DNA from 3 places in the Gulosibacter sediminis genome. Region 2 is predicted to be linked to each of the others. Evidence: predicted binding sites of a transcription regulator. Region 2 holds the regulator's gene; each other region holds the start of a gene.
The links. Region 2 encodes HrcA, which represses chaperone genes, less so after heat shock. Its sites were predicted from a motif close to TTNGCACTCGNNNNNNNCGAGTGCNAA; they were not measured.
Positions count from the first base shown of each region.

Region 1 (10,456 bases), on a different contig from region 2:
GGAGTCGCCCGCCTTCGCGGTATCAGTTGGTGCCAGGGACTAGAAGTCCATGCCACCCGTGGGGTCACCAGCAGCAGCGGCGCCAGCCGGCTGCGGCTTGTCGGCGACAACAGCCTCGGTGGTGAGGAACAGGCCGGCGATCGACGCAGCGTTCTGCAGCGCCGAGCGGGTCACCTTCACCGGGTCGAGGATGCCCTCGGCGATCATGTCGACGTACTCACCCGTCGCAGCGTTGAGGCCGTGACCGGTCTCGAGGCCGCGGACCTTCTCGGCCACAACGCCCGGCTCGAGGCCAGCGTTGAGGGCGATCTGCTTGAGCGCGGCGTCAAGGCTCGACTTGACGATCGCGGCACCGGTCGCCTCGTCAGCAACGAGGTCGAGGGCGTCGATGGCCGAGCCCGACTGGGTCAGCGCAACGCCACCACCAGCGACGATGCCCTCTTCAACCGCAGCCTTCGCGTTGCGGACAGCGTCCTCAATGCGGTGCTTGCGCTCCTTGAGCTCGACCTCGGTGGCCGCGCCCGACTTGATGACGGCAACGCCACCGGCAAGCTTGGCGAGGCGCTCCTGAAGCTTCTCGCGGTCGTAGTCGGAGTCGGTGTTCTGGATCTCCTGCTTGATCTGCGCGACGCGACCCTCGATCTGCGCGGCTTCGCCAGCGCCCTCAACGATGGTGGTCTCATCCTTCGAGATGATGACCTTGCGTGCGCGACCGAGCATGTCGAGGTTCGTGTTCTCGAGCTTGAGGCCGACCTCTTCCGAGATGACCTGGCCGCCGGTGAGGATCGCGATGTCCTGGAGCATCGCCTTGCGGCGGTCGCCGAAGCCGGGAGCCTTGACGGCGACCGACTTGAAGATGCCGCGGATCTTGTTGAGCACGAGGGTCGCGAGTGCTTCGCCCTCGACGTCCTCGGCGATGATGAGGAGCTGCTTGCCAGCCTGCATCACCTTGTCAACGACGGGAAGGAGGTCCTTCACGTTCGAGATCTTGCTGTTGACGATGAGGATGTACGGGTCTTCGAACACCGCTTCCTGGCGGTCGGTGTCGGTGACGAAGTACTGCGACAGGTAGCCCTTGTCGAAGCGCATACCCTCGGTGAGCTCCAGGGTGGTCTCGAAGGTGTTCGACTCTTCGACGGTCACGACGCCTTCGCGGCCGACCTTGTCGATCGCCTCGGCGATGAGCTGACCAATGTGCGGGTCAGCGGCCGAGATCGACGCGGTCGCGGCGATGTGGCCCTTGCTCGAGACCTCGACTGCCGAGTTGAGCAGGTGCTCGACGACGGCGGCGACGGCCTTGTCAATGCCACGGCGGACCGAGATGGGGTCGGCGCCGGCAGCAACATTGCGCAGGCCTTCCTTCACGAGGGCCTGGGCGAGCACGGTTGCGGTGGTCGTACCGTCACCGGCGACGTCATCAGTCTTCTTCGCGACCTCCTTGACGAGCTCCGCACCGATCTTCTCGTACGGGTCCTCAAGCTCGATTTCCTTTGCGATCGAGACACCATCGTTCGTGATGGTGGGGGCGCCCCACTTCTTCTCGAGCACAACGTTGCGGCCGCGCGGGCCGAGGGTCACCTTGACGGTGTCAGCGAGCGTGTTCAGGCCACGCTCGAGACCGCGTCGAGCCTCTTCATCAAAGGCGATCATCTTCGACATAAATGTGTCGTCCTTTCAGGACCTGAGTGGTCTTCGGATTAGCACTCAGTGTCGTGGAGTGCTAATACCAATGTTGGCACTCCCACCCTGAGAGTGCAAGGAGAGTCCGCCTAGAGCGAGCGCACGTGCTCGGCCTGCGGCCCCTTGTCACCCTGCCTCACCTCAAACTCGACCGCCTGGTTCTCCTGCAGAGTGCGGAAACCATTCATGTCGATCGAGCGATAGTGCACGAAAACTTCCTGTGCGGGGGTGGTGTCACCATCAACGGTGATGAACCCAAAACCCTTTTCTGCGTCGAACCATTTCACGATGCCGGTAGCCATAGCGGCACCCTAGGTGGCAAGCGCAACCGGCACGTGAAATTCGCGTGACGGGAAGGGCAACGAGGCCGTTATAGCAGCGCGTCGGCTGCGTCTGCGCCAAGAATCACGACGAGCGTGCCCTCAGCGGCGATATTCGGGTCGACCGAGATCTCGCCGAAGCCGAGCGTCTCCTGCGCGCCCAGCGCCGCGCCGCGCTGGTCTTCGCTCGCCACGACGATGCTCGTGGTCTGGTAGTCGAATCTGTCGGCATCAGCAACGCTGCCGACAGTCCAGCCGCCGCCGGTCATGGCCTCCGAGCCGGCGGTCGCGAGGCCGGACGTGCCGACCCCGTTGAGCACGGTGACGCTGAGCGACGCGTCCACCGTCGCGGTCGGGCCGGTTTCGGTGGGAGTGGTGCTCGGCTCAGCGGTGCTCGACTCGGTCGGCGACGTCGTCTCCTCCTGCCCACCCATGTCAGCCGTGAACTGCACCTGGTTGTCGATCGCCCACATCACGCCGACGCCGATGCCGACGAGCAGCACGAACGCAATGATCGCCACGATCCACGACATGAACTTCGACGCCCAGGTTCGCGGTGCGCGGTGCGCCCCACGGCGCTTAAGCGTGCGGGGGAAGTCGTCGAAGCGATCCTTGGGGTACTTCACGTGTGCTGAATCTTCCTGCAGGGGTGGGGCTAGTTGCGGCCGTCGACCGTACCAAATCGGTGCGCTCGACGTGCCTCGCGCATCCGCCGAAGCCGGTGCACAAGCATCGGATACGCGACGAGCGCCGAGGGCGACTCAATGAGCGTACCGAGTATCTGATAATACCGAGCCGTGGAATAGCCGAACTGGGCGCGAATCGCGTCCTCTTTCCCCCGGCTATGGCGAGGATGCTCCGCCTCGAACTCAAGCAGGGCACGGTCTTCGTCGTGAAGCGGCGGCGGGCTCGAGTGTCGCAGGGCGCCTGCAGCTTCGGGCATATTCGCCTCCTCAGTGGTGTTGAACTAATAGCGGAATGCTCGCCCTGAGCTTACGCGCGCTCGGGTCATTTGCCCCAGCGGCGCGCGTACACTTGCCTAACCAGGAGGTCCCATGTCGTACGAAGTTGAACGCACTGACGCACAGTGGCGCGAGGTGCTCAACCCGCAGGAATTCCAGGTGCTGCGACAGGCTGGTACCGAACGCGCGTTCACCGGTGCGCTGCTGAATGAGGAGCGCCCGGGCACCTACACGTGTCGCGCCTGCGGCAACGAGCTCTTCAACGCGACGACGAAATTCGACGCGGGCTGCGGCTGGCCCAGCTTCTGGGAGCCATTGCGTGAGGGCGCCGTGGAGTATCTCGAAGACAACACGCTCGGCATGCGCCGCGTCGAGGTTCGCTGCGCGAAGTGCGGTTCGCACCTCGGGCACGTGTTCCCCGACGGCTACGGCACCCCCACCGGCGACCGGTTCTGCATGAACTCGGTCAGCCTGGAGTTCGTGCCCGCTACTGCTTAACGAGCGCGAGTTCGAACTCGAGCGTGATCTTGTCGCTGACAAGCACGCCGCCCGAGTCGAGCGGGGTGTTCCACCGAACATTCCAGTCGCGGCGGTCAATGCGTCGCGAGCCCTCGAGGCCCGCGCGCGTTGCGCCCATCGGGTCGTGCTCGATGCCCATGAGCTCGAGCGGGATCGACGTCTGCCGGGTGATGCCGCGAATGGTCAAGTCGCCGGTCACGATGAACTGATTGTCGCCGATCTCGTCGATCGAGCTCGAGACGAACGTGATTTGCGGGAACTCGCCGACGCTGAGAAAGTCGGGGCTCCGCAGGTGATCGTCGCGCTCCGGCTGGCGCGTGTCGATGCTCGCGGCCTCGATCGTGACCTGCACGTTCGACTCGCCCAGGTTTTCAGCGTTGATGTTGGCCTGGCCCTGCACGTTGTTGAACGCGCCGCGAACGCGCGACACCATGGCGTGGCGGGTCGAGAACCCGACGCGCGAGTGCGCATTGTCGATCTGCCAAGTACCGGCAAGCTGCCGATCAATTGCCATGTGCTGGCTCCTTTACTGGGTGCGGTGGTAGCGACTCACCTTAACCCTGCGAAGTCGTGGAGCCGCCTATCGGGTTCGAACCGATGACCTTCTGTTTACAAGACAGATGCTCTACCAACTGAGCTAAGGCGGCAACAGCATCCCATACTACGGGGTGATGGGATGCTGCGGTGACGGCCTAGACAGCCGTGTAGCCGCCGTCGATGAGGTAGTAGCCGCCCGTGACGAACGAGGCGTCCTCGCTGAGCAGGAAGCGCACCACCTTGGCGACCTCTTCGGGCTCACCGAGTCGGCCAAGCGGGTGCTTCGCCGCGAGTGCGTTGTACATCTCGTCAGGCATCTTCTGCAGCAACGGCGTGTTGATGTAGGCCGGGCCCACCGAGTTAATGCGCAGCCCCTGCGCACCGTACTCGGCCGCGGCGTTCTTCGTGAGGCCAACGACGCCGTGCTTGGCCGCCGTGTAGGCGCCGTTGCCGAGGGCTGCGACGGTACCGTGAATCGAGGCCATGTTGACGATGGCGCTCTCGGCCGCGCCGGCCTCGAGCATGGCAGGAATCTGGTAGCGCATGCCGTAGAGCACACCATTGAGGTTGATGTCGATGACGCGATCCCAGTCGTCAAGGTCGACCTGACCGGCGGGAGCGTTCGCGCCGCCGATGCCGGCGTTGTTCACCCCGTAGTTGAGCTTGCCGTAGGTCTCGATCGCGAACGCGACCGACTTCTCGCTGTCTTCCTTCACCGCGGTGTTCGCGACGAACGCGGCGGCGGTTCCACCGGCCCCGGTGATCTCGTCGACCACGCGGTTCGCGCCCTCTTCATTGATGTCCGACACAACGACCTTGGCGCCACGAGCAGCGAGCTCCTTCGCGATGGCTTCGCCAATGCCCGAGCCGGCTCCGGTGACCAGTGCGACGCGACCTGTAAATGACATGAATCTGACCCCTTAGTTCTCGGTTGGAGGTCTTCTCATGGTGACACCGCGCAGTGAACAACACCCGACTACGATTGCTCGGTATGGCCGCAGTTACCTTCGCGAGTGTCTCGCGCCGCTTCCCCGGCGCCACCCGAAATGCCGTTGACGATCTCAGCCTCGAGATTGCCGACGGCGAATTCTTGGTGTTGGTGGGTCCCTCAGGCTGCGGCAAGACGACGACCCTGCGGATGCTGGCGGGCCTCGACCCCGTCGACGCTGGCCAGATTCTGATCGGCGACGACGAGGTGACGAATGTCGCGCCGAAGGATCGCGACATCGCGATGGTGTTCCAGAACTACGCGCTCTACCCGCACCTCACGGTCGAACAGAACATGGGATTCGGCCTCAAGACGCGTGGCGTCTCGAAGGCCGAGCGCAACGAGAAGGTGCGCGAGGCGGCGAAGCTGCTCGACCTCGAACCTCTGCTGCACCGGCGCCCCTCCGAACTCTCGGGTGGCCAGCGCCAGCGCGTCGCCATGGGCCGCGCCATCGTGCGCGAGCCCCAGGTATTCCTCATGGACGAGCCGCTGTCGAACCTCGACGCGAAGCTGCGTGTGCAGACGCGCGCGCAGATCGCCTCACTGCAGCGCCGGCTCGGCACGACGACGGTCTACGTGACTCACGATCAGACCGAGGCGATGACGATGGGCACGCGCATCGCGGTGCTCAACGAGGGCAAGCTGCAACAGCTCGGCACGCCGCAGGAGCTTTATGACCGGCCCGTCAACGAGTTCGTCGCGAGCTTCATCGGCACGCCGGCGATGAACCTCTGGACCGAAAACGGTGAACGCGTCGGCATCCGCGCCGAGGATCTCCGTCTCACGAACGAGGGCGGAATCCTGGCGCGCGTCACGCTCGTCGAGGAACTCGGCTCCGACGGCTACCTGTTCTGCTCCGGCGAGATCGCGGGCGAAGAGATCCAACTCGTCGCGCGCGTTGACGGCCGCGATCACCCGCAGATCGGTGATGAGGTGCGCCTCGAGGCGAACCGGCAGCGCTTGCACCGGTTCCGCCTCGACGACGGCACTCGCCTCAACTAGAGCAATGCTTCCTTCGCCTCGGCGGCGGCCGCACGCAGCTTCGAAATCTCGTAGCAGGTGACGGAGGCGGCGATGCCCGCGTTGAGCGACTCGGTTGCCGCGTCGATCGGAATCGACACGATCGCGTCGCACTGCTCGGCGACAAGGCGCGAAAGTCCCTTGCCCTCCGAACCGACGACGACGAGCAGCGGCGAGGTCGCGAGGTCGAGTCCGGGAAGCTCGACGTCACCGTCGCCATCGAGGCCGATGACGAAAACGCCCTGCTGCTTGAGCGACTTGATCGTGTTCGTGAGGTTGCTCGCGAGCGCGACCGGCAGGCGCGCGGCCGCGCCCGCCGAGGTGCGCCACGCGGTCGCGGTCATACCTGCGGCCCGTCGCTGGGGAACGATGACACCGTGACCGCCGAATGCGGCGACCGAACGGATGATTGCACCGAGGTTCCGGGGGTCGGTGATGCCGTCCAGCGCCACGAACAGCGGCACATCGCCGCGCGAGATCACGCGCTCGGTGAGCTCGATCGGGTCGGAGTACTCGTACGGCGGCACCTTGAGCGCGACGCCCTGGTGTACGGCGTCGAACGGCACCATCCGGTCGAGCTCTTGGCGAGTCACCTCGAGCATGGGAATCTGTCGCTTCGCCGCGAGCTGAATGATCTCTTTAATACGGTCATCCACCTCGATGTTCTGCGCGACGTACACCGTCGTGGCAGGAATCTCGGCGCGCAGTGCCTCGACGGCCGCGTTGCGACCGGTCACCATCTCAGCGTCATTTTGTCCGCTCGACGACGCACGGCGCTGCCGCTGCTGCGGGCGCGCCTGGCGGTTCTTCGCGTCGGCGGCCTGCTTGCGCCGGCGGTCCTTCGCCCAGTGACGGTCCTCCGCGCGCGGCGTTGGACCCTTACCCTCGAGGGCCTTGCGGCCGAGGCCGCCGGTGCCCTTCGCGGGGCCCTTCTTCTGTGACTTGGTCATTCGTTCACGCTCCAGTGTGGTCCTTGCGGGCTGTCTTCAATCGTGATGCCGGCCGCGGCGAGTCCGTCGCGGATCCGGTCGGCGGCGGCCCAGTCTTTGACTGTGCGCGCCGCGGTGCGCTGTTCGAGTAGTTCGCCGACGAGCTTGTCAAGCACGGGCTCAAGCGACGCACCCGCGTTGTCCTGCGCCCATTCGTCGGCGAGCGGATCGAGGCCGAGGATGTCGAGCATCCCGCGCACGAGCGCCACCGACGCCCTCACTCCCTCGGTGTCCCCCGCCGAGACCCCGTTGTTGCCCTCGGAGACGGTGTCGAAGATGACGGCAAGCGCCTGCGGCACCGAGAAGTCGTCGCGCAAGTGCGCCTCGAATGCCTCCGGGAGCTCGGCCGCCGCGTCCACCTCCCCAACGAGGCGCGTCGCACGCTCGAGGAAGTTCTCGATGCGCGAGAACGCGGCCTCCGCCTCGTCGTAGGCGCTGTCACCCGCCTCGATCGTCGAGCGATAGTGGCCGGTGCCGAGCAGGTACCGCACGACGATGGGCCGGCGCGTGTGCACCAGCTCGGTCGCCGAGATGGTGTTGCCGACCGACTTCGACATCTTCGTGCCGCCGAGCGAGACGAGACCGTTGTGCAGCCAGTACTGCGCGAAGTCGTCGCCCGCGGCCTTCGACTGCGCGAGTTCGTTTTCGTGGTGAGGGAAGCGCAGGTCGCGGCCGCCGCCGTGAATGTCGAAGGCGGGGCCGAGATACTTCGTCGACATCGCCGAGCATTCGATGTGCCAGCCCGGGCGCCCCTCACCCCAGGGCGACGCCCACGCCGCAGAGGCGGGCTCGTCGGCCTTGCGCCCCTTCCAGAGCGCGAAGTCGGTCGCATTGCGCTTCGCGCGCGCGGGGCCGTCCGCGGCGTCGACCATGTCGGCCGGCCGCTGATGCGTGAGTTCGCCGTAGGCCGGCCAGCTCGCGGTGTCGAAGTAGACGTCGCCCGAGCCGTCGTTCGCGGCGTAGGCGTGGCCCCGCTCGATGAGGCGGGAGATGAGCTCCTGTATTTCAGGAATCACCCCCGTCGCGCGGGGTTCGTACGTCGGCGGCAGGATGCGCAGCGCGCCATAGACTTCGCCGAACTCGCGCTCGACGCGGTACGCCAGTGCCCACCAGGGTTCCTCCGGCGTCGCGTTCGCGAGCGTCTTGTCGTCGATGTCGGTCACGTTACGCACGAGGGTCACGCGGTACCCCTCGTGCGTGAACCAACGGCGAATCTGGTCATAGATGAGCGCCGAGCGCAGGTGCCCGAGATGGGGTCCCGACTGCACCGTCGGGCCGCAGACGTACAGCGATACCTCGCCCGGGCGGAGCGGAGCAAAGTCGACGAGCGATTGCAGTCGAGTGTCGTAAAGGCGCTGAGTCACGCCCTCTATCTTAGGTTCTCGTTGTCGAGCAGCGCCGTGGCGATCGCGAACACGCCGCCGTCGGTCGTGCGGGCCATGAATCCAAGCCCATCGCTCGTCGTCGCGCTCACCGAAATCGGTGCACCAAGCACCTCACTGAGGAACGCCGAGGCCTCCTCGGCGCGGCGGCCGAACCGGGGACGGCGGCAGATGACCTGCACGCTCGCGTTGAGGATGCGCCACCCGGCCGACTCGAGCAGCTCACGGGTCGCGCGCAGGAAGACCTCGCCGTGCGCGTTCGCGAAGCGCGGGTCGTCGGTGCCGAAGGTGCTGCCGATGTCGCCGAGGCGAGCAGCGCCGAGCAGTGCATCGACGAGCGCGTGACTCGCCGCGTCGCCGTCGCTGTGGCCGGAGAGGCCAGGCTCCCCCGGGAAATGCAGCCCGGCGAGCCAACATGGCGAATGGTCGTCGTAGGCATGAATGTCGGTGCCGACGCCAACGCGCAGTTCGACCGCGACCCCCGCTCGGCGCGCGAGTTCGCGTTCGGCGCGCGCCAGGTCGTGCGGCGTCGTGATCTTGAAGGCGTCCTCGTGACCGGGAATGATCTCGACCCGGCCGCCCGCGGCGGCAAATGTTGCCGCGTCGTCGGTGTCGGCGACGCTCCCCCGCTCGTAGGCGCGACGCAGCGCCTCCGCGGGAAAGCCCTGCGGCGTCTGCATCGCGCGCAGCGGTGCGCGATCAACGGTCTCGAGCACGAGTCCGGCGCCATCGACGCGTTTGATCGTGTCGACGACCGGCAGGCCGGGCACGGCGCCGTGGCCGGTGGCCCGCACCGCACCAGCGACGCGCTCGTGCAGTTCGCCGGGCGTCAAGGCACGGGCCGCGTCGTGCACAAGAATGACGTCGCAGTCGTCAGGCAGCTGCGCGACGGCCGCCTGCACCGAGTCGTAGCGCGTCGCGCCACCTTCAACGACGGCGGCGCTGACGAGTCGGTCGCTGCCGATTCGCCCGGCGAGCCCCGCGAGCAGCCCCTGAGCGTAACCACCGCGCTCGGCATCTGCCGGCGGGGTGGCAATCGCGACGGCCACGCGGCCGGGGAGCGCGTCGAGGGCGCGAACCGTGTGCGCGAGCATGGGCTCACCGGCGAGCTCCACGAAGGCCTTCGGCACCCCAAAACCAAGGCGGGTGCCACTGCCCGCCGCCACAATTACGACGCCGGTACAGGGCACCCCCAGGTGCATAGTTGTCACCGCGGAACTAGGCCGCGAGCACCTTGTCGAGGTGCTCGTTTGCCGCACCCTCGTCAATTTCTTCGGCGAGCGCGAGCTCGCTCACGAGCACCTGTCGCGCCTTCGCGAGCATGCGCTTCTCGCCGGCCGACAGGCCCTTGTCTTGGTCGCGGCGCCACAGGTCGCGCACGACCTCCGACACCTTGAGCACGTCACCCGACGCGAGCTTCTCCTGGTTCGACTTGTAGCGTCGCGACCAGTTCGTGGGCTCCTCGGTGATCGGCGCCTGGAGGACGTCGAAGACCTCCTGGAGGCCACGCTCATCGATAACGTCGCGCACGCCGACAAGTTCGACGTTCTCAGCCGGCACCTCGATCGTCAGGTCGCCCTGCGAAACGTTGAGCTTCAAATAGGTCCGCTCTTCACCCTTGATGATGCGAGTCTTGACTTCTTCGATCGTTGCCGCGCCGTGGTGCGGGTAAACGACGGTCTCGCCGACCTCAAGATTCATAGATGGGCCCCTTTCTCCAACGCCCCATTCTATCACGGAGGAGTGCTAGTATTCCGCGCCGCCGCCGCGGTGCACGGTGTAGCCCCTACAATCCGCTAGGCTTGGCACAGCTTTATTGGGCGAACCGGGAACGGTTCGCAACCACACCGGGAGGCCCCTGCCGTGAAGATCCGTGCCGTCGCCGCATCCGCCCTGGCTCTTGCGCTTGCTGCAGGCCTGACCGGCTGCAACATGTTCAGCCCGCAGCGCACGACCATGGAGTACGCGGCGAGCGATGGCGTCAACATCGACCTCGGCGACGTGCACGCGCGCAACGTGCTGCTGCTCACCAACGACGCTGGCACGGAGGCGAACCTCG
Region 1 covers NZ_JASCYH010000014.1:11,810-22,265, reverse strand. The annotation lists gene groL (chaperonin GroEL) at 40-1,659, opposite strand; gene QM019_RS06530 (cold-shock protein) at 1,770-1,982, opposite strand; gene QM019_RS06525 (LytR C-terminal domain-containing protein) at 2,051-2,626, opposite strand; gene QM019_RS06520 (DUF3263 domain-containing protein) at 2,656-2,943, opposite strand; gene msrB (peptide-methionine (R)-S-oxide reductase MsrB) at 3,056-3,460, shown strand; gene QM019_RS06510 (YceI family protein) at 3,450-3,995, opposite strand; tRNA gene QM019_RS06505 (tRNA-Thr) at 4,053-4,128, opposite strand; gene QM019_RS06500 (SDR family NAD(P)-dependent oxidoreductase) at 4,174-4,926, opposite strand; gene QM019_RS06495 (ABC transporter ATP-binding protein) at 5,010-6,008, shown strand; gene rlmB (23S rRNA (guanosine(2251)-2'-O)-methyltransferase RlmB) at 6,005-6,976, opposite strand; gene cysS (cysteine--tRNA ligase) at 6,973-8,379, opposite strand; gene ispD (2-C-methyl-D-erythritol 4-phosphate cytidylyltransferase) at 8,385-9,599, opposite strand; gene QM019_RS06475 (CarD family transcriptional regulator) at 9,616-10,098, opposite strand; gene QM019_RS06470 (hypothetical protein) at 10,261-10,456, shown strand, end outside.
Region 1: the regulator HrcA is predicted to act here: its motif matches at 1,698-1,724, upstream of groL (chaperonin GroEL).

Region 2 (10,456 bases):
CTCGGGCTCGGCGTGGTCGAAACCGAGCAGGTGCAGGATGCCGTGGGCCACGAGAAAGCGAATCTCGTCCATCGTCGAGTGCCGGTTGGTGACGGCTTGAGCGGCCGCGACCTCGGGGCAGACGACGATGTCACCGAGCAAACCGGGAGGCGTCTGCCGCTCGATCGAGCCGGGGCGTAGCTCGTCCATGGGAAAGCTGAGCACGTCGGTCGGACCCGGCTCGTCCATCCACTGCACGTGGAGCTCTTCCATGACCCCGACATCGGCAAATACGATGCTGAGTTCGGCGTCCGGATGCACGTGCAGGTAGTCGAGCGCGAACGTCGCCAGGCCGAGCACCGACGACTCGTCGACCTCGGCGCCCGACTCGTTGTTGATTTCAATACTCATCGGCTGTGCTCCTGGCGGCTCGTGTACTCGTCATAGGCGTCGACGATCTTTGCGACGAGGCTGTGGCGAACGACGTCGTCGCTCGTGAGCTCGGCAAAGTGAATGTCGGGGATGTCACGGAGCACCCGCGACGCGTGCCGGAGACCGGAGTTGCCGCCGGGAAGATCGACCTGGGTGACGTCGCCCGTCACGACGAGCTTCGAGCCGAAGCCGAGGCGCGTGAGGAACATCTTCATCTGCTCCTGCGTCGTGTTCTGCGCCTCGTCGAGGATCACGTACGCGTCGTTCAGGGTGCGGCCGCGCATGTACGCGAGGGGTGCCACCTCGACCACGTTCTGGCTCATGAGCTTGACGACGAGGTCTGGGTCGAGCATGTCGCCCAGGGCGTCGAAGAGTGGCCGCAGGTAGGGGTCGATCTTGTCGTTGAGGGTGCCCGGCAGGAAGCCGAGGCGCTCCCCCGCTTCGACGGCGGGGCGCGTGAGCACGATCTTGTTGATCTCGTTGCGCTGGAGCGCCTGCACGGCCTTCGCCATGGCGAGGTAGGTCTTGCCGGTACCGGCGGGGCCGATGCCGAAGGTGACCGTGTTGACGTCGATGGCGTCGACGTACCGCTTCTGTCCGAGCGTTTTCGCCCGCACGGCGCGACCGCGGGCGTTGACGATAGCCTCGCCAAACACCTGGGTCGGCGATGGACCCTCGCCATTCGAAAGCAGCTGCTTCGAGCGCGCAATCTCATCGGGCGCGAGCATGGCGCCCGACCTTGCGAGCGACGCCATCTCGCGCACGAGCCGCTCAGCGAGCTCGACGTCGTCGACATCGCCCCGCAGATGCACCTCATTGCCTCGCACGAGCACCGTGACGCTCGGATGCTCGGCTTCGATCGTGCTCAGGAGGCGATCGCCCGGCCCGAGCAGGTGCAGCATCGAAGCACCCTCAATTACGACTGTTCGTTCAGTCTGCTCCAAGTGAGCCTTCCTCCAGCCCGCCCGCAAGGACGTGCGCGTGTACGTGGAATACCGTCTGACCGGCGGTCGCACCGGTGTTGAACACGAGACGGAAATCGCCGTCGCTGTGATCGCCCGCGAGGCGCTTGGCCGTCGCGACGACGTGCGCGAGCAACTCGGGGTCGCCCGCAGCGAGCTCGGTCACGTCACGGTACTGCGGGTCCTTCGGCACGACGAGCAGATGCACCGGTGCCTTGGGGTGAATGTCGGTGAACGCGATGACGCGATCGTCTTCAGCAACGATCTCGGCGGGAATCTCGCGATTGATGATCCGGGTGAAAATGCTCTCGGCCATGCGGGTGAGTCTAGTCGCCTACCAGCGCCCGAGCTTGGTGAACATCGCCGCAAGTGCCACTGGGCCCGCGGTCGAGGTGCGCAACACATTTGCACCGAGCCGTCGGCGCTCAGCGCCCGCCTCGGTGAGCAGCCCGAACTCACGTTCGTCGATGCCGCCCTCGGGGCCCACCACCAGCGCGAGATCCCGCGCATCCGGCTCAAGCTCGCTCAATGGCGCAGTGGCGATCGGGTCGAGCACCACGAGCCGAAGTGTGCCCGAGAGTTGCGCGAGCTGTTTCGTGGTGACCGGCGCATCCACCCGCGGCACCCGCGCCCGCACCGCCTGCTTGCTCGCCTCCCGAGCGATCGTCTGCCACCGCTCGCGCTGCTTCACGACCTTGTCGCCCCGCCACGTCGACACCGAGCGCTGCGCCTGCCAGGGAATCACCCCGTCAATGCCGAGCTCGACCGAGGCCTGCAGCGCCATCTCGTCACGGCCGCCCTTCGCGAGGGCCTGAACGAGCAGGATCCGGGGGCTCGGCGCAGGCTCGACCGTCGCGTCGGCGAGCGCTCGCGCGGTGAACTCCGTTGCGCCGACTTCGCTCGCCTCGGCGATGACGCTGCCACCCTCGCCGTCGAGCAGGGTGAGTTGTTCCCCGACGCGCAGGCGCGCGACGCCCACGGCGTGGCGCGCCTCGCCGCCGCTCACCGTGATCAGTTCACCGGAGCGAACCGCGGCAAGACTGACGGCGAAGTAGGCGTGTGCCACTAGCGGCCGAACTTCCCGCGCAGCTTCGAGAACAGTCCGGGCTGGTCCTTGATCAGGCCGGGAGCCTGGGGGTGCTTGTCGCGGTCCGCAAACTGCTTGAGCAGATCCTTCTGCTTGTGATCGAGCTTCGTCGGCGTGCGCACCTGCAGGGTCACGTCGAGGTCGCCGCGCATGGGGCTGCGCAGGCGGGTCACACCGCGACCGCGCACGGTGAGCACGTCACCAGACTGTGCGCCGGCCGGGATCTCGAGCTCGATGTCGCCATCCACGCCGGGCAACGTGGCCGAGGTGCCGAACACGGCGTCGACCATCGAGACCTCGACAGCCGCGAGCAGGTTGTCACCGTCACGCGTGAAGGTGTCGTCTTCGCGCACGCGGATCTCGAGGTAGATGTCGCCATAGGCGCCGCCCGCGGCACCCGCCTCGCCCTGACCTGGAAGGTGCAGGCGCAGGCCCGTGTCGACGCCCGCGGGAATGTCAACGGGCAGGGTGACCTGCGCGCGCACGCGGCCCTGGCCGTGGCACGTGTCGCAGGGGTGCTCGATGACGGTGCCGTAGCCCTGGCAGACGCCGCAGGGGCTCGAGGTGACGACCGGGCCGAGCACTGAGCGCACCTGGCGGGTGACCTCACCCGCGCCACCACAGGTCGAGCACGTGGTCGGGCTCGTGCCTGGCGCGCAGCAGCTGCCCTCGCAGGTCTCGCAGCGCACCGCGGTCGCGATCTCGATGTCGCGATGCGTGCCAAAGATCACCTCGGCGAGGTCGAGGTCGACGCGCACGAGCGCATCCTGCCCCCGCTGGGCACGCGAACGCGGGCCGCGGCGCGAGCCCTGGCCACCGAAGAACGCGTCGAAGATGTCGCCGAAGCCGAATCCGCCGCCAGCTCCGCCGGCATCGCCGAGGTCGTACTGCTGCCGCCGCTGCGGGTCAGAGAGGGTGTCGTAGGCAGCGGTGACGTCCTTGAACTTCTCGGCCGCCTCGGGCGACGGGTTGACGTCGGGGTGCAGCTGACGGGCCAGCTTGCGATACGCCTTCTTGATCTCTTCTGGGCTTGCCTCGCGGCTCACACCGAGTGTCTCGTAGTGGTCTGCCAAGACCTCTGCCTCCTGAGTGGATGAAATGAAGTGGTTGGAGCCGTAGTCAGCTCGGAGTGTCGAAGCTGCGCGAGAGGTATCGCGCGACCGCCCGAACGGCGGCGATGTTGCGCTGATAGTCCATACGCGTCGGACCGAGGATACCCACTCGGGCTTCACCGTCGGGGGTATAGCCGGTGGCGAGGATGCTCGTCTCCTCAAGCGCCGAGTTGAGGTTCTCGTGACCGATCGACACTGCAACGCCGCGTTCGTCGAGATCGAGTTCCCCGACGAGTCGCAGCAAGACTACCTGCTCTTCGATCGCCTCGAGCACGGGGAAGATCGACGAGAAGTCGTGCTCCGTCAGTGCGAGGTTGGCGGCGCCGGCGATGATCAGCTTGTCGTCGCGGTTCGCGAACACCTGCTGCACGAGCGATTGCAGCACCCGGTCGGCGACCCCGCCGAAGTCATCGCCGTCATGCAGCTCGCGCAGCTCGGCCGCGGCGTCTTCGAGCCGCTTGCCAACGAGCCGTTCATTGACGAGGTCGCGCAGCGCGAGAAATTCCTCGTCGCCGGTGTCGCGTTCGAGATCGACGATGCGCTGTTCGACACGGCCTGTGTCGGTGATGAGCACCACCAGCACGCGGCGCACCGACAGCGAGACGAGCTCGATGCGATGGATGTGCGCGTCGAGGAGCGAGGGAAGGTGGCCGATGGCCACGGTGCCGGTGAGCTGCGCGAGCGTGCGCACCGAGCGGGTGAGCAGTTCCTCGGGCTCGAGCGAACCCTCCATGAACTGCTCGATGGCCCGCCGCTGCGCCGTGGTGAGCGGGCGTACGTCGGCGAGCTGATCGACGAAGACGCGGTAGCCCTTGTCGGTGGGCACACGCCCCGACGAAGTGTGCGGCGCTGCGATGAGCTCGGCCTCCTCGAGGACGGCCATATCGTTGCGGATTGTCGCCGCAGACACGCCAAATTGATAGCGCTCCACCAACCGCTTCGACCCCACAGGCTCGTGCGTGGCGACATAGTCGCCGATGATGGCGCGCAACACCTCTAGACTGCGTTCGCTCACCATGGCGACCAGTTTACTTCGGCTTAGGCGAGCGCTCGGGCAACCACGTCGGCAAGCAGCCGACCGCGAACGGTAAGTCGCAGCGTGCCGCGAATTGCGTCGGCACCCTCGATGAGGCCATCGGCGATGAGTTCCGCGACGGCGCGGCGATCCCGCAGCTCCTCGAGCGGCAAACCCTCAACCAGGCGCGAGCGCAGCAGTACGCGCTCGGCGTAGCGCTGCTCGTCGTCGAGCACCTCACGAGCCGCGGCGGGTGAAGTGCCCTCCGCGAGTCGCTGCGCGTATGCCGCGGGGTGCTTCACGTTCCAGAATCGTGTGCCGTTGACGTGGCTGTGGGCGCCCGGCCCGAAGCCCCACCAGTCGGTGTCGTGCCAGTAGGCGAGGTTGTGCCGCGACGGATGCGCGCCATCGAGCGACCAGTTTGAAATCTCGTACCACTGGAAGCCGGCCGCGGCGAACGCGGCATCGGCATACTCGTACATCTCGGCCTGCAGGTCGTCGTCAACCTCGGCGACCTCGCCTCGACGGATCTGCCGAGCGAGGGCCGTGCCAGGTTCAACGATGAGCGCGTACGCCGAGATATGCGTCGGTTGAAGTTCGAGCGCGGCATCGACCGAGCGACGCCAGTCGTCGAGCGACTCCCCCGGCGTGCCGTAGATCAGGTCGACGGAGGCTTCGAGGTCGACCGCCTTCGCCGCGGCGACGACCTCTGGCACGCGGAGCGGGTCGTGCGTACGGTCGAGCGTGCGCAGCACGTGCGGCACCGCCGACTGCATCCCGAAACTCACGCGGGTAAAGCCGCCCTCACGCAGTGCCGAGAGATAGTGGGCGTCGACCGAGTCGGGATTCGCCTCGGTCGTAACCTCGGCGCCCTCGACGATGCCGAAGGTGTCGCGGAGCGAACCGAGCGTGCGCACCAGGTCGGCGGCAGGGAGCAGCGTCGGCGTGCCGCCGCCAAAGAACACGGTGCTGAGCGGCTCACGATGCCCGACCTGGTCGAGCACGCCCCGAGCGAGCGCGATCTCTTGCGCCACCGCATCCGCGTAGCTTGCCTGGCTCACACCCCGCAGCTCGGTCGCTGTGTAGGTGTTGAAGTCGCAATAGCCGCAGCGAACGCGACAAAACGGGATGTGCACGTACGCCCCGAATTGCCGACCCGCGAGGCCCTCCGTGACGGACCCGGGCAGCGAGCCGTCCTGCGGCACCGGGGCGCCGTCGGGCAGCGCGCTAGGGGGCAACGCGACCGTTCGCCTGGAACACCTCGGCGGTCACGGGCATGTGCTGCGACCAGAGGTCTTCCATTTTCTCGGCGCACATCTCAATCTCGCGCTGCGGGAATGACGGGAACGTCGAGCCCTCGGCCTTGCGCCGCAGCGAGAGGAAGTTCATGAGCGAGCGGGCGTTCATCGTCACGTACATCGACGAGTAGATATTCAGCGGGAGCACGGTGCGCGCGACCTCGCGAGCGACGCCGGCGTCGAGCATCCGCTGGTAGCTCGCGTAAGCGGCCTCGGACTGGCCGCGCACCTCGGATTGCACGAGCTCGACCTGTTCGGCGCTGCCGGGGAAGAACTCGTACTTGCCGGGACGACCCTCCTGGCGGAGGTTGCGCTCGGCGTCCGGTACGTAGAACACCGGTCGCAGCTCGCGGTAGCGGCCCGACTCTTCGTTGTAGCTCGCCATGCGGTGGCGCTGGAATTCACGGAAAACGAAGAGCGGCGCCTGCACGTAAAACGTGAGCGAGTTGTGCTCGAACGGGGTGCCGTGACGGTCGCGCATCAGGTAGTTGATCAGACCGCGGTCGCGCTTTGCGAGCTCGGCGGTGTCGCCGGTCGCGGAGTCGAGGCTCTGCTCGCCCACGGTCGAAACGCGGGCCGCGAAGAGCACATCGCGGTCGGTGGCCTGGGCCCGGACGAGTTCGACGGTTACGTCGCTGCGGAATTCGATGTCACCACTCACACGTTCAATCCTAACCGCGTCGCAGGCGGCCCAGACTCGACTCAAACGGCTTGAGCCGGCGAGTGCGCAGTTAGACCCCGCGCTCGAGCGCGATCGCGCGACGAAGCGCCTGGCGAGCTCGCGGCGTGTCGCCAGATGCCCGGTACGCAAGGCCGAGCAGCACCCAGTTTCGCCAGTCGCCCGGGTTCGCCTCGACGCGGTCCTTCCACGACTCGAACTCGGCGTCGGCTGCGGCACGATCGGGGCGTCCGCTGTTTTGACGCGGCAGGTTGTCCTCCGGTAGTTCGCCGGACTCGGCCATGCGCTCGATGAGCCGGTTCGACTGCAGGACGAAGCGGAGGTCGCGGATGACGAACAGCACGCCGACGACCGGAAACACGATGAGCGCAAAACCCATGACGATACCGATGACCTCGCCACTCGTGACGAGCCCCCACACGATTCCTGCGATGGCAACCAAGTAGATCGCCATGAGCGCGAGCAGCACATAGACGCCAATCTGCGCCCCGCTGAGCTTCCGCACGGGTTAGCTCCCCAGCCCGAGGAGGGCGTCGAGCCCCACTGTGAGGCCGCGAAGCGTCGGGGCTTGCTGCAGAGCCAGGGTGATGCCGTGCACGTAGGCGCGATTGCTCACCGTCTCGTGACGGATGTTTACGAGTTCGCCCTCACCACCGAAGATCACCTGCTGATCAGCGACGACGCCGCGCAGTCGCAGGGCGTGGATGGGAATGCCCGCGACGACCTCGCCCCGCGCGCGCTGATCGGTGTTCGGCGACGAGACCTCGGCACCGCGTGCCAGCGCGATCGCTTCGGCGGTGCGCACCGCGGTGCCCGAAGGCGAGTCGACCTTGCGGTCGTGGTGCGCCTCGAGGATCTCGATCGAGTCGTAGAACTTGCCCGCGATCGATGCGAGGTGCGTCGAGAGCAGCGAACCCACCGAGAAGTTCGGCACAACGAGCACACCCCGTTCAGCCGGAATGCTCGACTCAAGTTCGGTGACTCGATCCTTGCCCCAGCCGCTCGTGCCGATGATGACGTTGAGCCCGTGCTCAAGCGCAAACCGTGTGGCGCGCTCGGAGGCGTCGTAGTGCGTCACATCAATGAGCACGTCGGCACCGAGCATTTCGTCGAGCGACGAGGACGAGTCGAGGGCGGCGTGCACCTCGAAGCCGTCGAGGTCATCGACGATGCCTCGAATCAGCGTGCCCATGCGGCCGGTGGCTCCGCTGATGGCGACGGAAACAGTCATGTGCAAGGTGCTCCTGGGGTAGTTAGATAGCTGGTGTCCACGTCATACCGGTGCGCATGTCGCGCGGCAGGTGTGCCGTCGACCCGAAAAGGGTGAGCTCGCTGGGGCGCGTAGAGCGCAGTCGCAGCACGGTGAGGGCAGTGTTGCCACTACCGAGCGTCAGCCAGCGCCACTCGGGCATGCCAAGCGCGTGCGCGACGAGGTAGCCGATAACGAAGTTGTGGGTAACGAGCAGTGTGTGGACGTCTTCGCGCGGCCGGGTCATGAAGGCCGAGACGGCGTCTTGCATCTGCGCCTGGCCGGCCTCGATGTCTTCCTCGTCGACCCCGGAGAAGAACGCGTCGTAGCCGTCGGGGGCATCTTTCGAAGAAGACGGGATGCAGTCGAACAGCAGGTTGGTCTGCTCAACCGGCGGCCCCTGCACGTAGTTGCTGAGGATGCTCGAGGTTTCGAGTGCGCGGTCGAGCGGCGAGGTGAACGCCTGGTCGAACGGCACATCGGCGAGGCGCTTACCGAGCGCGTGCGCCTGTTGCCGGCCGCGCTCCGAGAGCGGGCCGTCGGTGATGCCGAATTCGGCATCACGCACCTCCCCGTGCCGCACCAGGTAGAGGAAATGACTCATGCGAGTGCCTCCAACTCGGCCCGAGCCTCGTCGGTTACGGGCCCGATCGTTTCGACCGTCATATCTCCCTGCAGCATGCCCGCAACCTCCCGCACCTGCTCGCGCGTGACCTCGGCGAGTCGCGCAACGGAGGCGTCGAGATCGAGGAACTCCCCCAGCGCGAGTTCGGCGCGGGCGAGGCGGTTCATGCGCGAGTGCATGGACTCAAGTGCCAGGGCACCCCCACCCGCGGCTGAGGTCTTCGCGTCGGCCAACTCGCTCTCGGTCACACCGTCTTGCGCCACGCGGTCGAACTCATCCCGAATCACGCGCACCGCCTCGGCGGCCTTCTCGGGCAGGCAGGCAGCGTTCACCCCGGTCACGCCAACATCTGCGTGACTGGCGGCAAAGGAGAAGACGGAGTACACGAGCCCGCGCCTTTCCCGCACCTCGTGGAAGAGCCGCGACGACATCCCGCCACCGAGGATGTGGTGGAGCAGCCCGAAAGCGTGCCGACGGTCGTCACCCGAGACGAGCCCCGGTGTCGCGAGGATCAGATTGGTCTGCTCGAGCGGTCGCTCGATGCTTTCGAGGGCGTGATGACGCGTCACCTCGACGGGCGATTCAGCGGTGCGGCGAGCGACGGGCGCGGCGGTCAGGTCGAGGTCCCAGCCCCCGTTGCGAAGGCCTGCCTCGAGGCGCTGCAACGCGGCGTCGTGGTCGACGCGGCCAGCGATGGCCACGACGAGCGTGTCGGGCCGATAGTTGCGGCGGTAGAAGTCCCAGACTTCGTTGCGCGTTGCCGCCCCGATGCTCTCGGGCGTGCCCGCAATTGGTCGGGCCAGTTCATGGTTGCCGAAGAAGTTCGCGTAGAAGCGCTCCCAGAGCACGTCATCCGGGTCGTCGGCACTCATCGCGATCTCTTCGAGAATCACACCACGCTCGAGCTCAAACTCGTCGTTGTCGAGCAGCGAACCGGTGAGCATGTCGCTCAGCACGTCGATGGCCATGCCGAGATCTTCCGCGCGCACCCGTGCGTGGTAGACGGTTTGCTCGCGCGATGTCGCCGCGTTGAAGTCGCCACCGACGCGCTCGAACTCGAGCGCGATGGTGCGGGCGTCTCGGCTCGGCGTGCCCTTGAACAGCAGGTGTTCGAGGAAGTGGCTCGAGCCGTACTCGCGATCGCGCTCGTCGCGCGAGCCGAGGGGCACGTAGCAGCCGATCGAGACGGATGCCGCGCCGGGCACATCCTCGGTGATCAGGCGCACCCCGCTCGGCAGCACCGTGCGCTGAAGCCTGGCTGCTCCGGCGACCTCTTCATCGAGGTGAGTCGTGTTCAGTGGCAGCAAAATCGGTGCAGACATATCGGCTTGAGTGTAGCCGAATAGAGTAAAGCGGCCCGTGCGCTGCACGGGCCGCTTTACTCAGCCAGGTGTGGCTACTCGGCGTCGGTCGACTCGACCTCGGTCTCGTCGGCGCCTTCGCCCTCCTCGAGCACGGGCTCGAGTGAGAGCTTGCCACGGTCGTCCACCTTCGTGATCTTCACGAGCAGCTTCTGACCAACCGAGACCACGTCTTCGACGTTCTCGACGCGCTTGCCACCAACGAGCTTGCGCACCTCCGAGATGTGCAGCAGGCCGTCCTTGCCAGGCAGGAGCGACACGAACGCACCGAAGCTCGCAAGCTTGACGACGGTACCGAGGTACTGTTCGCCGACCTCGGGAACCTGCGGGTTCGCGATCGCGTTGACCTGTGCACGGGCAGCCTCGGCCGAGGGGCCGTCGGTCGCGCCGATGAACACGGTGCCGTCGTCCTCGATCGAGATGTCGGCGCCGGTGTCTTCCTGGATCTGGTTGATGACCTTGCCCTTGGGGCCGATGACCTCACCGATCTTGTCAACGGGGATCTTTACCGAGATGATGCGCGGTGCGGTGGCCGCCATCTCGTCGGGCTCCGAGATCACAGCAGTGATCGCCTCGTTGAGGATCTTGATGCGAGCGTCGTGCGCCTGCTGGAGCGCGGCGTCGAGCACCTCCGAGGGGATGCCGTCGAGCTTGGTG
Region 2 covers NZ_JASCYH010000001.1:124,529-134,984, reverse strand. The annotation lists gene ybeY (rRNA maturation RNase YbeY) at 1-390, opposite strand, end outside; gene QM019_RS00690 (PhoH family protein) at 387-1,313, opposite strand; gene QM019_RS00685 (histidine triad nucleotide-binding protein) at 1,342-1,689, opposite strand; gene QM019_RS00680 (16S rRNA (uracil(1498)-N(3))-methyltransferase) at 1,708-2,439, opposite strand; gene dnaJ (molecular chaperone DnaJ) at 2,439-3,533, opposite strand; gene hrcA (heat-inducible transcriptional repressor HrcA) at 3,580-4,590, opposite strand; gene hemW (radical SAM family heme chaperone HemW) at 4,611-5,825, opposite strand; gene thyX (FAD-dependent thymidylate synthase) at 5,815-6,546, opposite strand; gene QM019_RS00655 (tetratricopeptide repeat protein) at 6,617-7,069, opposite strand; gene dapB (4-hydroxy-tetrahydrodipicolinate reductase) at 7,073-7,795, opposite strand; gene QM019_RS00645 (histidine phosphatase family protein) at 7,818-8,417, opposite strand; gene QM019_RS00640 (M16 family metallopeptidase) at 8,414-9,760, opposite strand; gene QM019_RS00635 (polyribonucleotide nucleotidyltransferase) at 9,835-10,456, opposite strand, start outside.

Region 3 (10,456 bases), on a different contig from region 2:
ACGCCATCGCCTCACTCGGCTCGGGCGGCGCGACGCCCGTCAAGCTCGCGCTGGCCGGCGTAGCGACCACCGCCGTGCTCACCTCGCTCGTCAGCGTCGTCACGCTGACGCAGAGCGACGTGCTCGACGTGTGGCGGCACTGGACCGTCGGCTCGGTCGGCCGCGGCAGTTGGGAGTCACTCGCGATCATCTCACCGCTGCTCATCATCGCGGCGGCGCTCGCAGCGTTCTCGCTCGGCCCACTCAACTCGCTCGCGCTCGGCGACGAGGCCGCGACCGGGCTCGGCGTGAACGTGCTGCGCACACGCATCCTCGTCGCCGTTTCGGGCGTGCTGCTCTGCGCCTCCGTCACCGCGGTCGCCGGGCCGATCAGCTTCGTCGGGCTCATGGTGCCCCACATCGTGCGGTTCCTCGTCGGCCCGAACCAGGCCTGGGTCGTGCCGCTCTCGGCCCTCGGCGGCGCGACCCTGCTGCTGCTCGCCGACGTGATCGGCCGCGTCGTCGTACGCCCCGGCGAGCTTGCGGTCGGTCTCATCACCGCGTTCGTCTGCGCGCCCATGCTCATCGTCATCGCCCGCCGTTCGAAGGTGCGCGAACTATGACCCTCGACCTCGCCTGCCGCGCCCGCACCCGCCGCTACCACCTCGTGGTCGGCGTGCTCGTCGCGCTCCTCCTCGCCCTCGTCGTCGCGTTCGCGATGATCGGCGACGTCGTCTATCCAATCGGCGATGTACTCGCCGTCGTGGCCGGGCAGGATGTGCCGGGAGCGTCGTTCAACGTCGGACAGCTGCGCCTGCCCGCGGCCACGCTTGCGGTGCTTGCGGGCGTCGCGTTCGGCGTCAGCGGCTGCGTGTTCCAGAACCTGCTGCGCAACGACCTCGCGAGCCCCGACATCATCGGCATCACCTCGGGCTCGAGCACCGCCGCGGTGTTTGGCCTGCTCGTGCTGGGGTGGAGCGGTCCCGCCGTGTCGGCTCTCTCCGTGGTCGCCGGGCTCGTGGTCGCAGCCATAATTGCGGCGCTCGCGGCCCGCCGCGGCGGCTTCGGCGGCCGACTCATTCTCATCGGCATCGGCGTGAGCGCGATGCTCGTGTCGGTGACAAGCTACCTACTCATGTACGGCAACGTGAACAGCGTGCCCGCGGCCCTGCGCTGGCTCAACGGCAGCCTCAACAATGCGAGCTGGGACGACATCCCCGTGCTGCTTATTGCCCTTGCCGTGTGCGGCGGCGGGGTGCTCGCACTGCAGCACAACCTGCTGCCCATGGAGCTTGGTGACGAGGCCGCGACGGGGCTCGGTGTACGGGTGCAGCGCTCGCGGCTCACCCTCATGCTGCTCGCCGTCGCCCTCACCTCGTTCGCAACCGCCGCATCCGGCCCGATCTCGTTCGTCGCGTTCCTGTCGGGTCCGATCGCGCTGCGCCTCACCGGCCGCAGTAACCACTCGCCCATCGTGCCCGCGGCGCTCGTCGGCGCGGTGCTCGTGCTCGCGGGCGAGCTCATCGGCCAGCACGCGCTCGGCGTGCGCCTGCCGGTCGGCGTCGTCACCGGGCTCATGGGCGCGCCGTTCTTCTTGTACCTCCTCATCCGCTCCAACCGAAAGGGGGCCCAGTGACGAAGCACGCCCTTGTGCTCGAAGCGTCGGGGCTCGACGCGGGCTACGGCCGCACCGCGATCGTCCATGACGCGACCGTGCGCATCCCGCCCGGCGAAATCACGGTGATCCTCGGCGCCAACGCCTGCGGTAAGTCGACCCTGCTCAAGACCTTCGTGCGCGTACTCAAGCCGCTCGCGGGCAGCGTCGTGCTCGACGGCCGCGACGTCGCCGCGACACCGTCGAAAGAGCTGGCGCGCCAGCTCGGGCTGCTCCCCCAACAGCCGATCGCGCCCGAGGGCATCACGGTCTACGACCTCGTCGCGCGCGGCCGGCACCCACATCACCGGGCGTTTCAGACCCACGCGGCCGACGACGACGCGGTGGTCGCCGATGCCCTCGCCGCGACCGGCGTCACCGAGCTCGCGGGGCGGGCCGTCGACGAGCTCTCGGGCGGCCAGCGGCAGCGCGTGTGGATCTCGATGGCCCTCGCGCAGCGCACCGACGTGCTGCTGCTCGACGAGCCGACGACATTCCTCGACGTGACACACCAGTACGAGGTACTCGACCTGCTCACCGACCTCAACCGCGAGCGCGGCACGACCATCGTCATGGTGCTCCACGACGTGAACCTCGCCGCCCGCTACGCCGACCACCTCATCGCCATGCGCGGCGGCAAAATCGTCGCCACCGGCACCCCGCGCGAGGTCGTCACCGAGGCCACCATGGCCGAGGTGTACGACATGACCTCGCGCGTCATCGACGACCCGGTCTCGGGCGCACCGCTCGTGCTGCCCGTCGGTCGCCACCACATCGACCCCACCGGAGGAAGCCATGCCCGTTAGCACCACCGTCGCCCCGTTCGCCCTGTTCCCGGTGCGCGTCACCGCGGTGCGCGACATCTCGCCCGGATTCCGCCGGGTCACGTTCGTCGACGAGTCGCTCGGTCACTTCGGCGACCCGGGCTGGGACCAGCGCATCAAGCTGCTGTTCTCGACGCCGACCGCGGATGCGCGCACGCTGCTCGGCTCGACCGACTGGTATGGCGACTGGCGCGCGCTGCCCGAGGACGCGCGCCCGCCCATCCGCACCTACACGACGCGCTATGTGCGACCCGAGCTGAGCGAAGTCGATGTCGACCTCGTCGTGCACCCGGGCGGCACCGGGCCCGCCTCGCGCTGGCTTGAGGGCGCCGCCGAGGGCGACGAGCTCGTGCTGCTCGGCCCGGATGCGCGCTTCGACGGCGAGCCCGGCGGGGTCGACTTCGTGCCGCCGGCGCGCACCGAGCAGTACCTGCTCATCGGCGACGAGACGGCGGCACCCGCGATCGCGGTGATGCTCGAGCAGCTGCCGGCGGATGCTCGGGGTGTCGCGGTCGTCGAGGTCGAGTCGGCCGCCGACGCCGCGTACTTCCCCGCGCATCCCGGCTTTGAGGTGCGCGCCGTGGCGCGGGCCGGAGCCGAGCACGGTGCGGCGCTCGTCCCGGCCGTCGAGTGCGCCGCAGCCGAGCTCGCGCCCGAGGGCACGCCGCAGACCCTCACCGAGATCAACCTCGACACCGACCTGCTCTGGGAAGTGCCGCGCACCGCAAAGGGCGGCGCCGCGCTCGAGCAGACCTCGCTCTACACCTGGCTTGCGGGCGAGTCGAATGCCGTGAAGACGCTGCGCCGGCACCTCGTCGGCGAGCGTGGCATCGACAAGCGCACCGTCGCCTTCATGGGCTACTGGCGCCTCGGCCGCGCTGAAAACTAGCCGCACCCCTCAACAAGGCAGAGATCGCGAATGCGCGGGGCCAGCCGCGAGTGCGCCGCCAGCCCTGCGCGAGCGCCTACTTCTTGTAGTTCGGGGCCTCCATGACCATCTGCACGTCGTGGGGGTGGCTCTCTTTGAGGCCCGCCGGGGTGATTCGCACGAAGCGGCCGCGCGACTGCAGGTCGGGGATCGTGCGGGCGCCGACGTAGAACATCGACTGGTGCAGGCCGCCGGTGAGCTGAAACACGTTCTGACGCACCGTGCCGCGGTACTGCACCTTGCCCTCGATGCCCTCGGCGATGAGCTCGTCGTCGCTCGGCACGTCGGCCTGGAAGTACCGGTCGCGCGAGTACGAGGTCTTCTTGCCGCGAGTCTGCATCGCGCCGAGCGAGCCCATTCCGCGATACGACTTGTACTGCTTGCCGTTGACGAAGATGAGGTCGCCGGGCGCCTCGTCGGTGCCCGCGAGCAGCGAGCCGAGCATGACGGCGTTCGCGCCAGCGACGAGCGCCTTCGCGATGTCGCCCGAGAACTGCAGGCCACCGTCGGCGATGACCGGCACGCCGGTGCCGCGCGTCGCCTTCGAGGCCTCGTAGATCGCGGTGATCTGGGGCACGCCGACGCCCGCGACGATGCGCGTGGTGCAGATCGAGCCGGGGCCGACGCCGACCTTGACCGCATCCGCGCCCGCCTCGACGAGCGCCGCGGCGCCCTCGCGGGTCGCGACGTTGCCGCCGATAATGTCGACGTCCTTGAACGCCGGATCGTTCTTGAGCTTGCGGATCATGTCGATCTCGCCGCGCGAGTGGCCGTTCGCGGTGTCGACGACGATGACGTCGACACCGGCGTCGAGCAGCGAGCCCGCGCGCTCCCAGGCGTCGCCGAAGAAGCCGATGGCCGCGCCGACGCGCAGGCGGCTGATCGCATCCTTCGTCGCCAGCGGGTACTTGTCGCGCTTGTCGAAGTCCTTCACCGTCACGAGGCCACGCAGAATGCCGGCCTCGTCGACGAGCGGTAGCTTCTCGATGCGGTGCTGGCCGAGCAGGCGGAACGCGTCGTCGCCACTGATACCGACAGGGCCGGTGATGAGGCCCTCCGACGTCATCACCTCGTGCACCTTCGTGGTCGCCTTCTCGCTCTCGGCAACGAAACGCATGTCGCGGTTCGAGATGATGCCGACGAGCTTGCCGGCCTCGTCGACGACGGGCAGGCCCGAGATGCGGAACTGGCCGCAGATCTCGTCGACGTCGGCGACGGTCGCGTCGGCCGAGGTCGTGATGGGGTTCGTGATCATGCCTGACTCCGACCGCTTCACGCGGTCGACCATGTCGGACTGGTCCTGAATCGAGGCATTGCGGTGGATGATGCCGAGACCACCCTGGCGAGCCATCGCAATCGCGAGCCGTGACTCGGTCACGGTGTCCATGGCCGCCGAGACGAGGGGCACCTTGACCGAGATGTTGCGGGTGAGCTGCGTGGTCGTGTCTACCTCAGACGGAATCACATCGGTTTCTTCCGGAAGCAGCAACACATCGTCATAGGTGAGTCCGGTAAAGCCGAAGGGATCGTGCTCAGTCATTTTGCTCCTGCAAACGCGGTAGTGATCGCCCGCCGAGGACGCGGGCGCGTATCTCCATGGTACGACCCAACGTAGGGGCGGCGCGGGGCATTCCCGGGGTCGGGCCCGGGTGGTACCGGATGCTCAGACGACGTTGATCTCGCCGGTCGGGTCGGGCTCGACCCTGGTGCGTCGGCGGCGTCGCCCAACATCGATCACGAGGTCGATCGTGAAGAACACGAGGCCGAGCCACACCAGGCCGAAACCGAGCCAGCGCTCGGGCGGCATCGGCTCGTGCAGCAGCACGACGCCGAAGATGAATTGCATGGTCGGCGCGACGTACTGCACGATGCCCACTTCGACGAGGCTCAGGCGCGCGGTGGCCGCGGCGAACAGCAGCAGCGGCACGCTCGTCATGACGCCCGCGAGCAGCAGCATCGTGGTGTGGCTGCCCGACACGCGGCCCATCGTCAGCCCGCTGGTCACCTCGATGAAGATGAGGATGCCGATGCCGACCGGCGCGAGCCAGAGTGTCTCCATCGTGAGCCCGGCGATCGGGTCGACGCTCCGACTCACCTGCTTTTTCAGCAGGCCATAGATCGCGAACGAGCACGCGATCGCGAGCGAAAGCCACGGCGGCTCGCCGTAGGCGACCACCATGACGATGAACGATGCCGTCGCGAGCGCGGCCGCGACCCACTGCAGCGGCCGCAGCCGCTCGCGCAGAAACACCATGCCGAGCAGCATCGAGATGAGCGGATTGAGGTAGTACCCGAGCGAGCCCTCGAGCGAGCGCCCGACCTCGACCGTGAGCACGTAGAGCGTCCAGTTCGCGAACACGGCGAGGCTCGCGAGGCCGAGGAAGAGCATCGAACGCCAGTTCTTAACGATGCGCATGAACGCACCCCAGCGGCGTGCAACCAGCAGCACCGCGAAGCAGAAGACGACCGAGAGGACGATGCGCCACGCGATGATCTCAAAGGTGCTCGTCGGCTTCACCGTTTGCAGGTAGAGCGGCAGCAGGCCCCACACCGCGAACGACGAGATGCCGAGAATGAGGCCGGTCGTCTGCGTCGACCCCGATCGCTCCGGTGCGGATGCGGGGCTGGCGGCAGAGTTGGTCACTTCGGCAGCATACGCCGAAGCAACAACAAAGGCGGGCCCCCGGTATTCCGGGAGCCCGCCTGGTCGTTACGCGAGTAGCCTAGGCGATCTTCGCGAGCACGTCGCGAGCCGAAAGGATGAGGTAGTCCTCACCGGCGTACTTCACCTCGGTGCCACCGTACTTCGAGTAGATGACCTTGTCGCCAACGGCGACATCCATGGGGATGCGCTCGCCGTCTTCGTCGAAGCGGCCGGGGCCGACGGCGACAACCTCGCCCTCCTGCGGCTTCTCCTTGGCGGTGTCAGGAATCACGAGACCCGACGCGGTGGTCTGCTCGGCCTGGACCTGCTGGATGACAATGCGATCTTCGAGCGGCTGAATGTTCACCGACACGGCAATCCTCTTTCTCTTGACGAGCTGTGCAAGTTTGAAGTTAGCACTCTCACCCTGAGGGTGCTAACTCGAGTGTATTGGGTGCTCCCTGATGGTGCCACCCAGCCGCCCGAGCGTACGCCCAGAGCGAAGGCTCCCGCCTGCAAGTACGGTAGGCAGGGTGAATCGCGACGACCTGGAAGTGCTGCTCACCCCGGAGGCCCTGCGCTTGCTCGACGAGTACGCCGAGCTCGACACGGTGAGCGACGCCGTCGGCGCGGTCATGACGCTGCGCAAGGCCGGCGTCGACGCGCACACGAGCGCCGTCGTGCTCACGCAGCTGCAGCTGCGCCGGCGGGCGCGCGCGAAGTTCGGCAAGTTCGCCGCGAACATGCTCTTCACGGATGCCGGGCTCGCGCAGGCGACCCGGCTGCAGGTCGCGGCGCGGCACGCCGACCGGTTTCGCCGGGCCGAGGTGCGCACCCTCGCCGACCTCGGCTGCGGCATCGGCGCCGACTCGCTCGCGTTCGCGTCGCTCGGCTTCGACCTGCTCTCGGTCGACGCCGACGAGCTGACCGCCGCCATCGCGAGCTTCAACCTCGCGCCGTTCTCGAACGCGCGCGTCGAGCATTCGACGGCCGAGGCCACAAACCTCGATGGCGTCGAGGGTGTGTTCCTCGACCCCGCCCGCCGCACCGAGTCGCGCGGCGGCACCCGGCGCCTCGCTGACCCCGACGACTGGCGCCCCTCGCTCGGCTTCGCCTTCGATGTCGCCGCGAACGGCCGGGCGGCCGGCGTGAAACTCGGCCCCGCGATGCCCCACGAACTGCTCCCGCCGAGCACCGCATCGAGGCCAGTGGAGACGCAGTGGCTGTCGGTCGAAGGCGAACTCGTCGAGTGCGCCGTATGGCTCGGCGCCACGGCGCGCGCCGGCGTGCGCCGCAGCGCGCTCGTCCTGCGCGACGGCGCCCACGAACTCACGTCAGCCGGCGCAGCGAGCGAGGATGCGCCCGTCGGCGAGCTCGGCGAGTTTCTCTACGAGCCCGACCCGGCGCTCATCCGCGGCCGGTTCATCGGCGAATTGGCGGGACTCCTTGGTGGGCACATGATCTCGCCCGAAATCGCCTGGGTGACCGCGCCCGAGTTGCACGAGACTCCCTTCGCGCAGGTGTTTCGCGTGCGCGAGGTGCTGCCGCTCCACGCGAGCTCGCTGAAGAAGCGGCTGCGCGACCTCGGCATCGGCCGGCTCGAGATCAAGAAGCGTGGCGTCGACCTCGACCCGGCAAAGTTGCGCAAGGAGCTGCAGCCTCGCGGCGACAACGCCGCGACGCTGATCTGCACGCGCGTCGACGAGCGCCGCGTCGCGATCCTCGCCGACCGCGCCTAGCCCCGCGGGCTAGTTACATCGCGACAACGATCGCGGTCGCGATCGCAATCGCAATCGCAATCGCGCTGCCCGCAATGCCGATGCCGGCGAGCGCCTTTCCGTTCGGCTCGCGACTCATCGCAACAACCGAGATGACCAGGCCAATGACGCCGAGCGCACCCGCGATGATCCACACAATGCCGGGGAAGCAAAGCAGGATCAGCGCGATGAGCGCGAGCGCGAGGCCGACGTACGAGAACGTGGGCCGCGCAGCCCCGGCCGCGGGCGCGCCGAACTGCGTCGGCGCAAACTCCTGCTCGCGCGGCTGGCCGTAGCCCTGCTGCTGGGTCGGCGGAGCGCCGTACCCACCCGGCTGCGGCTGGGCCTGCTGGCCCTGCTGGTGCTGGGCCTGCTGCGACACCGGCTGACCGGCGAGTGGCGGCTGCCCACCCGCGTAGTCGCCGTATTCGCGGTGCTCGGGGTGCTGCACCCGGTCGGTGTACTCGTCGTTCATGAGGCCATCGACGTCGAGGGTGTCGCTGTCGTCGGCCTCACCGTTGTCGCCCGCCTCGCGCGGGTGAATCGGGCCCCGGCCGAAGTCAGAGCGGTCGTCGGTGACACCAAACGTGCCGCCCGCGGCCGGCACAACCTGTTCTTCCTCACCGTGTGGCCGCTGCGTGTTTGCGCCCCCGCTGTCAGTCATCGACATGCTCCCTTCGCCATCGCGATCATCCTAAATTGTCAGGCTCGAAGATTCCGTGAGTTGTGCCTGGGTCATCGGCAACGTCGAGTCGGCAGCGAAGTCGACCGGCGACGGCGCGTGCCCCGCGGCCACAAGCTGGGCACCGAGCACGGCGATCATGGCGCCGTTGTCGGTGCAGAGCGACAGCGGCGGGATGTGCAGCTGCACGCCCGCCTCGGCGCTCCGCTCTGCGGTGAGCTCGCGCACCCGCGCGTTCGCGGCGACGCCGCCGCCGAGCAGCAACCGCGGAATGCCGAGGTCGCGGCACGCCGCGAGCGCCTTAGTCACGAGCACGTCGGCGACGGCCTCGCGGAACGACGCGGCGATGTCGGCGACGGGCACCTGCTCCCCCGCATCCTCGAAACGCTCGACCTCGCGCGCGACGGCCGTCTTCAGCCCCGAGAACGAGAAGTCGTAGCGGTGCCGCTCGAGGTCGGATGCGCGCGACAGTCCGCGGGGGAAGCGGAACGCCTTCGGGTTGCCCTCGGCCGCGACGCGGTCGATCTGCGGGCCACCGGGGTACGGCAGGCCGAGCACGCGGGCGACCTTGTCAAAGGCCTCGCCGGCGGCGTCGTCGATCGTCTCGCCGAGCAGCTCGGAGTCGCCCGTGAGTGAGTCGACGCGGATCAGCGAAGTGTGGCCGCCCGAGACGAGCAGCGCGATGGTTGGAAACTCGACGGGGTCGCCGCCCTCGCGCAGCAGGTCGGCCGCGACATGGCCGACGAGGTGGTTCACGCCGTAGAGCGGCTTGCTGGTCGCAACCGCGAGCGCCTTCGCTGCGCCGACGCCGACCATGAGTGCGCCGGCGAGGCCCGGTCCCGCGGTCACGGCGATGGCGTCGAGCTCGTCGAGCGTCACGCCGGCCTCGTCGAGGGCCTGCTGCAGCACGTGCACCATTGAGTCGGCGTGGGCGCGCGCCGCGACCTCGGGCACGACGCCGCCGAACTTCGCGTGCTCGTCCATCGACGAGGCGACCGAGTTCGTGAGCAGCATCGTGCCGCGCACGATGCCGACGCCGGTTTCGTCGCAGCTCGTCTCGATGCCGAGCACGAGCGGCTCGCGCGCCGGTTCGAGGCGCGCGTCGGCCGCGCTGAGCGCCGTGTCGATGTCGGCTCGCATCACGATCGCGGCCTCCCGTTCCTTGCGGTAGTAGTTGTCGCGCCGCCCGATTTCGGTGAAGCCGAGGGCGGCGTAGAGGGCGCGCGCGGGAGCGCCCGATTCGCGCACTTCCAGAAAGACGCGCTGTGCGCCGCGCGAGCGGGCCCAGGCGAGCAGTTCGCGCAGTAGGCGTGTGCCCCAGCCACCGCGGCGTAGCTCCGGTCGCACGGCGATCGTCTGCACATCCGCCTCGCCCGCCCCCTGCGCGGCGAGCACGCCAGCGGCGCCGACGAGCGCGCCGTCGCGTTCGAGCACGACGTAGTGCGTGTGCTCGCTGCGGAGCTCGTCGTGCATGCCCGACGCGCTCCAGTGGTCGAGCGGAAACATCTCGAGGTCGAGCGCGACCATCCCGTCGAGGTCGTCGACGGTCGCCTCCCGCAGCTGCACGCTCACGCGGTCACCCGCTTCGGCACGGCGCCGGGCTTCGCGTCCGGCGCGCGCAGGTAAAGAATCTCGTCAGCGTCGGCCGGCACGCCTTGTTCCTGCCGCGCGAGCCACGCGAGGGCGAGGTGCGCGGCCGAGACCTGGCGCGCATCCGCCCTGGCCTCGGCCTCAGGCACGGCGTCGGGCGCGACGAGTTGGAAGCCGCCGTCTGCGAGCACCGAACCCGCCGGGTAGTGGCTCAGGGCGAGCTCGCGGCGGCGGGCATCGGTCGTGACGAGCAGTGAGCCCGTGTTGGCGGGGTGCTCGTGGCGCCACTCGTGAGCGATCGCGTCGTGGCTCGGCATCGGATGCAGGGGCAGGCCGCGCGCGAACGCGAAGGTGCGCGCCGCGGCCACGCCGACGCGCAGGCCGGTGAAGGGGCCTGG
Region 3 covers NZ_JASCYH010000035.1:7,277-17,732, forward strand. The annotation lists gene QM019_RS10240 (FecCD family ABC transporter permease) at 1-602, shown strand, start outside; gene QM019_RS10245 (FecCD family ABC transporter permease) at 599-1,615, shown strand; gene QM019_RS10250 (ABC transporter ATP-binding protein) at 1,612-2,439, shown strand; gene QM019_RS10255 (siderophore-interacting protein) at 2,429-3,346, shown strand; gene guaB (IMP dehydrogenase) at 3,423-4,925, opposite strand; gene rarD (EamA family transporter RarD) at 5,049-6,029, opposite strand; gene groES (co-chaperone GroES) at 6,109-6,402, opposite strand; gene QM019_RS10275 (class I SAM-dependent methyltransferase) at 6,563-7,768, shown strand; gene QM019_RS10280 (hypothetical protein) at 7,782-8,450, opposite strand; gene tsaD (tRNA (adenosine(37)-N6)-threonylcarbamoyltransferase complex transferase subunit TsaD) at 8,481-10,040, opposite strand; gene tsaB (tRNA (adenosine(37)-N6)-threonylcarbamoyltransferase complex dimerization subunit type 1 TsaB) at 10,037-10,456, opposite strand, start outside.
Region 3: the regulator HrcA is predicted to act here: its motif matches at 6,443-6,469, upstream of groES (co-chaperone GroES).